Regions from separate parts of the Neobacillus sp. BP17 genome, predicted to be linked through region 2. Evidence: riboswitches for the same ligand, from Rfam matches in the RefSeq annotation. Region 2 holds a riboswitch; the other holds the start of a gene.
The links. A riboswitch is a leader RNA that binds a small molecule or an ion and turns the genes downstream of it on or off. The one in region 2 is predicted to bind thiamine pyrophosphate.

Region 1 (5,615 bases), 190 kb from region 2:
CGCAATCAGTGATGCTGCAAGTCCGCCCTTCATATCAGCGACACCACGTCCATATATATGGCCATCTTTGCAGTATGCTGAAAATGGAGACTCCTTCCACGCTGTAGAATCCCCCACTTCAGCGACGTCCACGTGACCATTTACAATTAAACTATTAAATTGATCAGGGGATTCCCCTAGTAAAACACCTACGACATTAGGATCTCTCGGATAGACATCCCACTTATCAGTGTGAAATCCCAGATCTTCTAAATATCCTTTTATAAAATCCTGCACCTCATTCGTATTCCGCGCAGGAGGACTTTCCGTTGGGAAAGCAATGAGTGTCGACAACAATTCAATTAATTCCGCTTCTCTCGCTTCTACTTCTTGTGAGATTTTACCAAGCAGATCCTCTTTCATTTGTTCACGCCCTTATAGTTAATTCCTGATGGTTGTGTCATTTTCATTAACAATCAATACTTTCTTTCTTAAAAAAACAGTTAAAATAAGGAACCCTAGCAGCGCCCCTGCAAACGAGCTGAAAATAAATAAGGGAATAAATCCAAATAATGTTGCCTTTTGACCAAGGAAAAGAGTAGCTATAGGGTAAGAAAGCATGGCACCAAGGATTCCTGTCCCTATTACTTCACCAATAAAAGCTAGATATAGTTTTCTAGTTTTCCAGAATAATAGTGAGGCGAGCAAGGCTCCTACCATACTCCCCGGAAAGGCAAAAAGCGATCCTGTTCCCAACAAATTTCTAAGCAATGAAACACCAAAGGCCTGAGCGACAGCATAATAAGGTCCTAACAACACCGCTGATATGACATTCATAAAATGTTGAATAGGAAAGACCTTTGTAAAACCGATTGGAATATAGAATAGGTTACTTGTAAGTGTTCCAATCGCAATCATCATGGCCGTCAACGTCAATTTGCGAGTCTTATTCACGGATTAGACCACCCCTTTAAACATCACACTATTTCTTAATGCTTTCGCAGCTTCCAAAGGGGATTCTGCCTGACTTATAGCCGTAATTACAGAAACTCCATCTGCCCCCGCATCAATCACGGACCGAGCATTTTGGATTGTAATCCCGCCGATGCCAACAATCGGCATTTCACAACCCTCATTTCTTAGCTTTTCAATCAGTGTCGTCCCTCGTGATGGCTTGGCATCCGCTTTTGTCCTTGTCGGAAACACAGGGCCAATTCCAAAATAATCTGCTCCTTCTTGGATCGCTGCCATGGCTTCTTCTGTCGTATGGACGGATACCCCAAGAATTTTGTTCGCACCGATTTTCTCTCGTACCATTTTTACCGATTCATCTTCTTGCCCGATATGAACACCATCTGCATCAATCTCCACAGCCAAGTCGATATCATCATTCACAATGAAAGGAATTTGATGGTTTCTGCAAAGAGTTTGGAGTTCTTTTGCCAGTGCATATTTTTCAGAACCAGTTCGTGCACTTTCCCCTTTTTCACGAAATTGAAAAAGCGTAATCCCACCTGATATTGCCTCCTTTAATACTTCAGCGGGTTCTTTCAAACAGTTGTTGCTGCCCATTATAAAATAAACACGTAACGCCTCTCTCAAATCAATCATGTCACGGGTAGCTCCTTTACAAGGTTTCTTTTTCCATACGCCCAATGGTTCGTAGGTCCATGTCCTTGACCAATCTCCAATTGATCTTCAATCGCAGCTTGAATAAAATCTTTCGCTGTCAAAACGGCTTCATAAACAGTCGCACCCTTAGCAAGTTCTGCGGTAATTACTGCCGAAAAAGTACAACCTGTACCATGTGTGTTCTTTGTATCAATTCGAGGACTTGTAAAGGTGTAATATTCCTTCCCATCAAACAATAAATCAGTCGACTCGGATTGGTTTTCATCGTGACCGCCTTTAATCACAACGTGTTTCACACCTAAATCATGGAGTCTTCTAGCGGCCTCCTGTTTATCCTCTAAGGTCAGAATAGTCATCCCCGTTAGGACTTCTGCCTCCGGGATATTCGGTGTAATTACTTTGGAAACTGGCAACAAGCTTTTTTTCATGGCAGAAATAGCTTCCATTTGCAGCAGTGATGCGCCACCTTTGGCAATCATAACTGGATCAACCACTACATTCTCCCAACCAAAAATCTTGATTTGAGCGGCAACCGCCTCGATGATTTCAGCATTGAAAAGCATTCCTGTTTTCACGGCATCGGCACCAATATCCGAGCCGATAGCTTCGATTTGCTTGACCACTGCCTCTCTCGACATTGGATAAACTCCGTGAACTCCTAATGTATTTTGGGCTGTTACTGCTGTTAACGCCGACATTCCAAATACATCTAATTCCTGAAATGTCTTTATGTCGGCTTGTATTCCTGCCCCGCCGCCACTATCTGAACCTGCAATTGTTAATGCTTTTTTCATTTAAATTACCCCACTTAATTAACTTTTTTGAAAGAACTATAAAGATTGATATCCTCATTTGAAACAAGTGATAATTGGTTTAAGAATTCGATTTGGAAACTTCCTGTTCCCTTTTCAGCTGTTTTCGCAGCTGCCTTTTCAGCGGCAACCTCATAGGATGTTAAAGCTCCCACGGAAGCTATAAGCAGGTCCTTCTCCACTCCTGCAAACGCCCCAATCACTGAGGTTAACAAGCACCCCATACCGGTCACTTTTGTCATGATTGGGTGGCCGTTGTTAACAAGATAGCTAGTCTCGCCATCTGAAACGACATCCACTTTTCCTGTGATGATGACCACACAATTCCAAGTTTCTGCTGCTTTGATCGCAAGGCTCACGATATCCTCATTCGCTGATGACCCCGCATCAACACCTTTAATTTCCCACTTTTCACCCAGGACATTTGCAATTTCAGCCGCGTTTCCCCGAATCGCTGAAACATTGACTTCCCTCATGATTCGTTGCGCAGTTTCGGTTCGGTACGTGGTAGCCCCAGCACCAACCGGATCAAAGATGACCGGTACATTGGATTCATTGGCTGCTTTTCCGGCAATAATCATCGAATCCACCGTTTGTGGGTTTAAGGTACCAATATTCAAAACCAGTGCACTAGCAATCTTAGCCATTTCCGCCACTTCTTCAGCAGCATACGCCATCACAGGCGAAGCGCCTAAAGCGAGCAGCCCATTCGCGGTAAAATTCGTTACCACGACATTAGTGATATTATGTACAAGCGGGTTTACCTCTCTTACTTTTTCCAACGTTTCATATAAATTAATTTTTTCCATTGTAATCTCTCCATTTCTTTTTATAAAATAGGCTGTGTTTGGCACTCTGTTGATTGGAGTGCCTGGAACGGAAATCAACTGACAAGTTAAACACAACCAAAAAATAAAAAAACCAGGTCCATTAATGGACCTGGTTAGTAAGTCAGAGAAAAAACATTCACTTGGCTACTTTCCTACGCTGGTATTACCCAGATCAGGTCCAAAGGGTTAAAAACATAGCGTTTTCTCTCAGCCTGATAACAGGGCACCCCTAGTAGATCGATTAGTTTATTAAATTAAGTACATAATAACGCTATGAAACTAGAATGTAAAGAAAATAGTTACATACGATTGGTAGTTTACATAATATAATTATTTTTTGCATTTTTATAATCAGGTTAACATAATATTGTTACTGTTTACTGTTATATGGGAACGTAACAATAAAAGCAGTCCCTTTCCCTTTTTGAGAATGAATTTCTAACTGTCCTGCTAATTTTTCCAAGCTTCGCTGTACTAAAAATAAACCAATTCCTCGATTTTCTCCCTTAGTTGAAAATCCTTTCACACATAAGCTATTTATAATTTCCTCATCGATACCTTGTCCTGTATCATGAACCTCCAACACAAGGATATTTTCATAATAATCAAACCTTACCGTTACTTTTTTAAGCGGCTGGTCCGCGACCGCATCCAGTGCATTATCAATTAAATTTCCAAGAATCGTGACCACTTCATGTGTTGTTTCCTGCCTGTGCGGTTCTGGTAACAATCCTTCTCCATCAATGATCATTTCACAGCCTTTTTCCCTTGCAAAGCTAAGTTTTCCTAAAATAAACCCTGCTAATACAGGATCTTTAAAACGACTGACGACAAATTCTACCTCAGACTGCTGGTGATTCACAATTTTGGTAATGTACGTCGAAACCATTTGATAGTCCTTCATATGGACCAAACCTGAAATTACATGCAGTTTGTTCATGAATTCATGTGATTGGGTTCTAAGTGCCTCTGCATATAACTTGACTCCGGTCAATTGTTCTGCTAACTCCTTGATTTCAGTTTTTTCTCGAAAGGTGGCAATTGCTCCAACAATCTTTCCCTTCACGATTACTGGGACACGGTTGGTTAGAATGGTAATATGATTGATTTCCTGCTCTTGATCTAATTGTGCTTCCCCAGTCCCTAGGACGGTGGAAAGTTTGGTATTTGGCATGTATTCGTCCACTCTTTTCCCTAAAAAAGGACCTTCAATACCGGCCATATGGAGGAGCCTAACCCCTTCATTATTAACGAGGGTGGTTATCCCATCTTGATCAACCGCCAGCGTCCCTTCCTTGGTTGATTCCAGCATCGCACTTCGTTCTTCCAACAGTTTGGCTATTTCACTAGGCTCCATGCCAAACAGAATCGATTTAATTTTTCTTGCCAAAAACAGAGCTCCTAGGATGCCAACTAAAACACCCACACCGACCCCAATCAAAATGATTCTTCTACTCTGTTCGATGGCCAGATTTACTTTTTCTAACGAGATCCCAACGGCAACGGCCCCTATTTGTTTATTTTTCTCATCAAATACAGGGACGAACGAGCGTAATGATAATCCTAATGTTCCTTCGGCAGTCGAAATATGCTCTCTCCCTTTTAATACCGGGCCTTCATCTCCACCGACAAAATGCTGGCCTAATAGATTCCGATTAGGATGTGATTTTCTTATTCCATTCATGTCCATGACGACGATGAATTCAACATGGGTGGACCGTTTGATATCATTCGCATATGTTTGGATGTCCTTCTCAGCTTTTTTATTCTGTAACCCATTTATCACAAGGGACGATTGGGCAACAATCCGCGCAATATCCGTGGCTTTCTCAGCTTGCCCTTTCTTTGTTTCTTGTGAAATTCTGTTAGTGATTAATATCTCGGTAACAAACAATGCCATCACAACTACAATGCAAACTAGCAGGGTAATCGTCGTCTGTAAACGGAGTTTTGGTTTTCCAATCCTGATGTTCCAGTCCAACATGCTCCCTCCCATTTCACAAACATCGTATTTTATATTTACACTCCATATCGGTTGACTGGTCTTCCCACACCCCCGTAATGGATATGTATCTTTACTTTTCCTTCTTTTTCTAAATAATCAAGATATCTTCGTGCTGTTACCCGAGCCATACCAATGCCTTCAGCTACCTCCTCAGCAGAGACGGGTTCCTTCTCTTGCGAAAGAAAGTCGGTAATTTTTGTTAAAGTGTTCATATTTAATCCCTTTGGCAGGTTGTCTCTTTCACATTCTTCTTTTTGATCAATGAATAAGATGTGATCCAGTTCCTCTTGTGAAAGGGCCTTCTTTTCCGCTAATTTCATACGATAAGTTTTATAGTTATCTAGTGATTTTTTTATG
Region 2 (5,615 bases):
GGTTGCACCTGCCATTTTCATATAATGCTTCAACTCGGAAGGGGTTTGGCTAAATCCATCCAAAGCAGCGACTGTAATCGGAAAGAAACAAACAAGCGTGATGACAATCATTTTGGGCAATAATCCAAACCCAAACCAAATGACCAACAGTGGAGCCAGAACGATAATGGGAACATTTTGCGATAAAATCAACAATGGATAGAAAGAATCCCTTAAAACAGGCACCAGATGGAATAAAATAGCGACCGCCAGTCCAATGAATGCTCCAACGACAAATCCAAATAGTGAAATTTTAACCGTTGAAAACACATCAGGATAAAAATCACGCCAACCGGCAATGGCCTCAATGAAAATCTTTGATGGCGGCGGAAGAAGCCATTCCGGCACTTCTGCTATTTTAACAACAATCTCCCAAATGACAAACAAAAGGAGGAGAACCAAAATCGGTCTCCACCCTTTTCCAAGATTCTTCTTCATCATCGATATTTCTCCGTTAAGTCATCCATGGCAATGCCAGATGGCTGATAAAGGATTTTCACTTGAGAAATGACATTTTTGCTTCCCATTTCAATCATTCGTTCATTCATTTTTGAAATCACCGTAAATAATTCGTGGAGTTCGCCTTCCATGGTTGTTTCTAACGGGTGTACCTCATATTTCACACCAGATTCAGCAATGACTTTAATCGCTTCATCGACGTATGGAATGACGTCTTCTCCATCCTTTGTTTTCGGGATGATTTGAATGCTGATTAATGAATTCGCCATATTTTTCTACCCCCTACTGTTTTGGTAAAAATTCATTTGTAAATGCTTTTTTCGCATCTAATTTCTTATCTAGAAGTTTATTCTCATACATCCATTGGGCATAATTTTCCCAAATCTCTTGCTTTTGAATTCCCCATTCCTTTGCATCATCCTGATATTTCGGAGACAACCATTCTTGACTCTTCTTTACCAGCTTTGGATCTAAATCCGGTGCTGCTTTAATCAGGATATCTGCAGCTTGATCAGGGTTTTTAATGGCAAATTCATACCCCTTGGCAGCGGCATTTACGAATGCCTTAACCGTTTCTGGGTTCTCTTCAATCATCTTTTCGTTTGTTTCTAAAACAGGTGTATAGTAGTCCAGTTTGTCAGAGTAATCTGTTAAGTAAACCATATTAATTTTTTCATTACGAAGCTCTGCTTCTACACCAGTCCACCCATAGTAAATCCAAGCGAAATCGATGTCTCGTTTCACAGCCGTAAAAAAGTCGGTATCCCCCATGTTCACGATTTTCACCTTATTGGCATCAGCGTTTTCCTTTTTCATTAGAGAAGTGATGACAGATTTTTCGACTGGCGATCCCCATCCACCGTATGTTTTTCCTTCAAAATCCTTCGGAGATTGAATCTGTTTGCCAGCTGGTGAAGCGAATCCTGATGTATTGTGCTGAATCACTGCAGCGATCGATACGAGCGGTACCCCTTGTATCCGTGCCTGGGTAATCGCTTCTTGGTAACCTACACCAAACTGCGCCTTGCCAGAAGCGACTAGTTGGTCAGCACCAGTCTCACCCGGCATGATAATATCCACATCCAAGCCTTCTTTTTTAAAGAATCCTTTTTCTTTTGCTACATATAATCCAGTATGATTGGTATTTGGCGTCCAATCCAGTACAACCGAGACCTTTTTAAGCGGCTGTTTTTTTTCTTTTGTGTTTTCTGTTTCTTTTTTGCTGCTGCATCCAGTCACTAGAAGGACTGAAAGGAGTAGTACTAGCCATTTCTTCATGTTGTATCCCTCCATATGTAAAATAAAATCTAAAGTGAAACAAATGAAATAGAGCGAAACCTTAGTGTTGGTTAGAAGGCAAAAACTTGCTTAAACAAAATAAAGCACTCAGGCAAAGAACCTGAGTGCATATCAGCAAACAATTAATTGTTTAAGAATATGTTCCCTCCGCCGGTATCAACCAGATCAGGTTCCAAGGGTCATAAGTCTCACGGACTAAATCTCAACCGGCAACACCGGTTCCCCCACATTTCATCGTATTTCAGTTATTATTTTACTATTATATCAGTCAAGGCAGTCAATGCCAACTTATTTAATGTATTTTGCTTCTTTACAGCTGCCTTCCCTTTCCCGTATACATATGAACCTACTTCAATTTGGCAATGGCCTGTATCCAATCCTTACAACTAATACAAAAAAGATGCCCCATTCCAATGGAACATCTTTTTCTATTGAACCTTATCCTATTTGCTCCTCTGTCCCTGTTTCTTCAGAAGTCACATCCTCAATGGAAACAAACTCCTCCGACATTGGACGAAGTTTCTTGGATCCTACTAAGAAATAGTAGACAATCGCCACACCAAAAATCGTCAGAATCACACCTGCCAAAGGCAGCTCCACTCCAAACAATGGAATCGCTGCTAAAACACCGGACCAGCCATGACTAAAAGCCATATCATTAAATATATTGGATGATTGAACATGAGGTAAACCGGCCACGTAATAAATTGAGAGACCGATTAGTGCCAATACCGTTGCCACTAACTCAATGATAGCGGCACCTTTTACACCGATGAGGTTGACCAAAATAAATAAAATAAACATTCCGACCGTTGCATAAATGGCATTAATACTTGGGATTAAGAAATCGATATCCGAGCCAACAGAAACCGCAATCGCTGGAGGGGCAAACACGAATTCCAGTAAACAGCTAAACCAGTTATAAAGCCCAAATTGTTTAATATTACAACCACAAATTAGAAATGACTAATTTCTAGCCAAAAGCAAGAACAAAAAAGCACACGTTATTTCCTATACTCCACTCTAAAGAGGGGTTGCCGCTGCAACCCCAATTTTAATTTCTTATATCTAATATTTTAATAGGAAATACTTATTAACGAATTCTAACCTTGCGAAATCCATCAACTACAATCATAGCTATCGTTTTCATCAATCGTTAAATTTATACTCTCCATGTAGTTTGTCAGTTTTAATGGCGATTATATTTTTACAATTATGGAGAGGGAACCGAATGGTAAACGTGGTTCCTTTTCCTTTTTGGCTCTGGACGGTGATTTTTCCATGAAGCGAGTCAATAATGCGATAGCTCACCATGAGTCCTATGCCGGTTCCTTTTTCTTTCAGGGAATAAAATGGTTGTCCAAGACGTTTCACTTCGTCTTCATTCATCCCCACTCCCTCATCTTGGATTTGGATCATCACGTGCTGTGACTCCTGTTTCACGCAAATGGAAACCGCACCACCTTGAGGCATCGCTTCGATGCTATTTTTGATGATATTGAGGAAGGCTTGTTTCATTTTTGGGGGATGACCCAATATTGCACACTTTTGCTCCGGAAGTCGGACGTCTATGCTTACTTTTCGTTCTAAAGCATAGGAGTAGAGAATCTTGACGACTGTTTGTATTTTTTTGCAAACATCGACGGACTCTTTCGTATCCGCTTCTGGCTTGGCAAGCGAAAGATATTCAGTAATGACGTCATTCGTTCGATCCACTTCTTCTATACAAATTTGAACATACCTTTTATACGTATCTGAAATTGGCGATTCTAGAAGTAACTGGAGAAATCCTCGATTGGTCTGCATGGGATTTCGAACTTCATGAGCAAAGGAACTGGCCAATTCTCCGAGTATCTTATATTTTTCCGCCTGTTGAGCTTCCAGGTGTAACTGGGCATTTTCCCTTAGGGTTTCAATCAAAAAGACGGTTACTATGGTGGCAACACATATCGCTAAAATTTCCTGAAGTGTGTGGTTAAAAAAATCCATCTCTTGAAAATCCACGAGGATGAAGATCAAGGACATCCCCGATGTTATCATCCAAGCCAGTTTCATTCGACCTGCTCGATCCTGTTGGATGAAACGTGGATATGCTAAAAAAAACATGGGTAAGAAGAAAAGGACTTCGTATGCCGTTGAATAAAAACCTGCCCCCCCGAAATACCAACGATACAACAATAAAATGATCGTGAGAACAATACCTGTTGCGTATCCACCTCCATAAAATATACCTATCATAAGAGCTACAAACCGCAGGTCATTTCGCTCGTTTACATCCGAATAGATCGGAAAGGACATGCACAATAATAATGTAATCGTTGCCAAGAAACTGAAAATTAATTTTTGACGTTTCGTTTCGATGAATTGATGATGATTGGTTAAATACATAGAATAAAAAAAGACAGGGATCAAAATAATCATTACTTGTAAGAGTAAGTTTTTAGTATGTTCCATACAGTTTACCTCATTGTTAAGATCATTCAAGTATAAAAGAAAACCGAATATAAAAACAGAAGAAAAAAATGGGTCTTGGTGCAAAAAACTCAAATCAATCGCTATTAATCTCTAATGCTTGGACATACTGATACTATGACTCTAAAAGGGTGTGATCAGTAAACGAACTCCACTCATCTGGATGATGACTTATGCCATTGCGGCTCCTTACAAGATAAAAGAGCTCTGACACAATAAAATTGTCAGAGCTTTTATAATTAATTAGTAGTATTTATTTCATAATTCTGTTTCTTAGAGTAAACACTTATAAAGATAAATGATGCGAGTAAGAAAATGAAAAGAATGGCCCCCACGATTTCGAAATCTAGTTCTGCCCAAGGGTTAAAGAAAGTAAATGCCAGATAGAAGGAAACCCCGTATGCCAAAACGACAATCACCCAACCCATTATTCTTGACGCAGCTTGACCGATTTTGCTGGACTGGTTCACCATTTTATAAACAATCATCGAATCAATTGTATCTGTAATCATCATGCCAAACATAAAAACTAGCCCTAAAAATATAGGGGTATATTGACTTGCATTTCCTGCCGCCAAAGACCAGACGGCGGTTTGACTTACTGTCTCGGCAGCCAAGGCAAACAAAGCACCTACTAAAATAATAAGAAAAGGATTTGTAGTCCCCTTCGCAATTTTTGGAATAAACTTTCCCTTTAGTCCGCTCAGTTGAAACTCTTCGTGATTGTTTCTAGTGCGTAACAGATTATACGTATTTAACGTTCCAATAAGGAATAAAGAAATTATCGACACCCATGATGCAAAATTATCAAAAAAAGATGGGAATGAAAAATTCTCTATCACCATTCCTAAAATACCTGCTGTTAATGCTACCATTCCTCCGTGACCCAATGAAAATAATGTCCCCACCCAAGGTGCAAACGAACTGCCCATTCTCCAATTATAACGGGTTTGTCCATCAATAAAGGCAAGATGATCAGCATCCAACCCATGCCGAAGCCCCAATACAAAAACAAGTAAAAACAGTGATACAGTTTCCATTTAAATAATTCCTCCCTTTTATAAACAGTTGCAACATAAAAAATCAATTGAAATCAAACTTTGCAAGTCTTTCAAATTATTATCTTTTCCCTGCTTTCATAATGAAATAAATTTATAGGAACACCTTTGAAAGCGAGTGACATTTCCCTAAATAAATGTGAAACCACCTCATCACCGTTTGGAAGATTTCCATCTAGTAAAATTCCCGCGACCGTTCCACTGTGGGCGACAACGATTCCGCCCTGATAGCGATGGGCCAGCTGATCTAATAGAGGAAAAACAGGTTTTGGCAAAATTTTTTGATTC

Region 1: it holds a riboswitch for thiamine pyrophosphate, as region 2 does, so the genes downstream of both, thiM (hydroxyethylthiazole kinase) here and AC4QJR_RS12560 (ABC transporter substrate-binding protein) in region 2, are expected to answer to the same signal.

The regions. Positions count from the first base shown of each region.
Region 1 is NZ_CM184198.1:2,400,226-2,405,840, reverse strand. Features, by position in the region: gene AC4QJR_RS11565 (acetylornithine deacetylase) at 1-402, opposite strand, end outside; gene thiW (energy coupling factor transporter S component ThiW) at 421-933, opposite strand; gene thiE (thiamine phosphate synthase) at 937-1,590, opposite strand; gene thiD (bifunctional hydroxymethylpyrimidine kinase/phosphomethylpyrimidine kinase) at 1,587-2,405, opposite strand; gene thiM (hydroxyethylthiazole kinase) at 2,420-3,232, opposite strand; TPP riboswitch at 3,386-3,494, opposite strand; gene dcuS (DcuS/MalK family sensor histidine kinase) at 3,624-5,237, opposite strand; gene AC4QJR_RS11535 (response regulator) at 5,273-5,615, opposite strand, start outside.
Region 2 is NZ_CM184198.1:2,585,861-2,591,475, reverse strand. Features, by position in the region: gene AC4QJR_RS12570 (ABC transporter permease) at 1-477, opposite strand, end outside; gene AC4QJR_RS12565 (thiamine-binding protein) at 477-767, opposite strand; gene AC4QJR_RS12560 (ABC transporter substrate-binding protein) at 781-1,776, opposite strand; TPP riboswitch at 1,923-2,033, opposite strand; gene AC4QJR_RS12555 (hypothetical protein) at 2,236-2,691, opposite strand; gene AC4QJR_RS12550 (ATP-binding protein) at 2,947-4,251, opposite strand; gene AC4QJR_RS12545 (HoxN/HupN/NixA family nickel/cobalt transporter) at 4,509-5,309, opposite strand; gene AC4QJR_RS12540 (GHMP family kinase ATP-binding protein) at 5,381-5,615, opposite strand, start outside.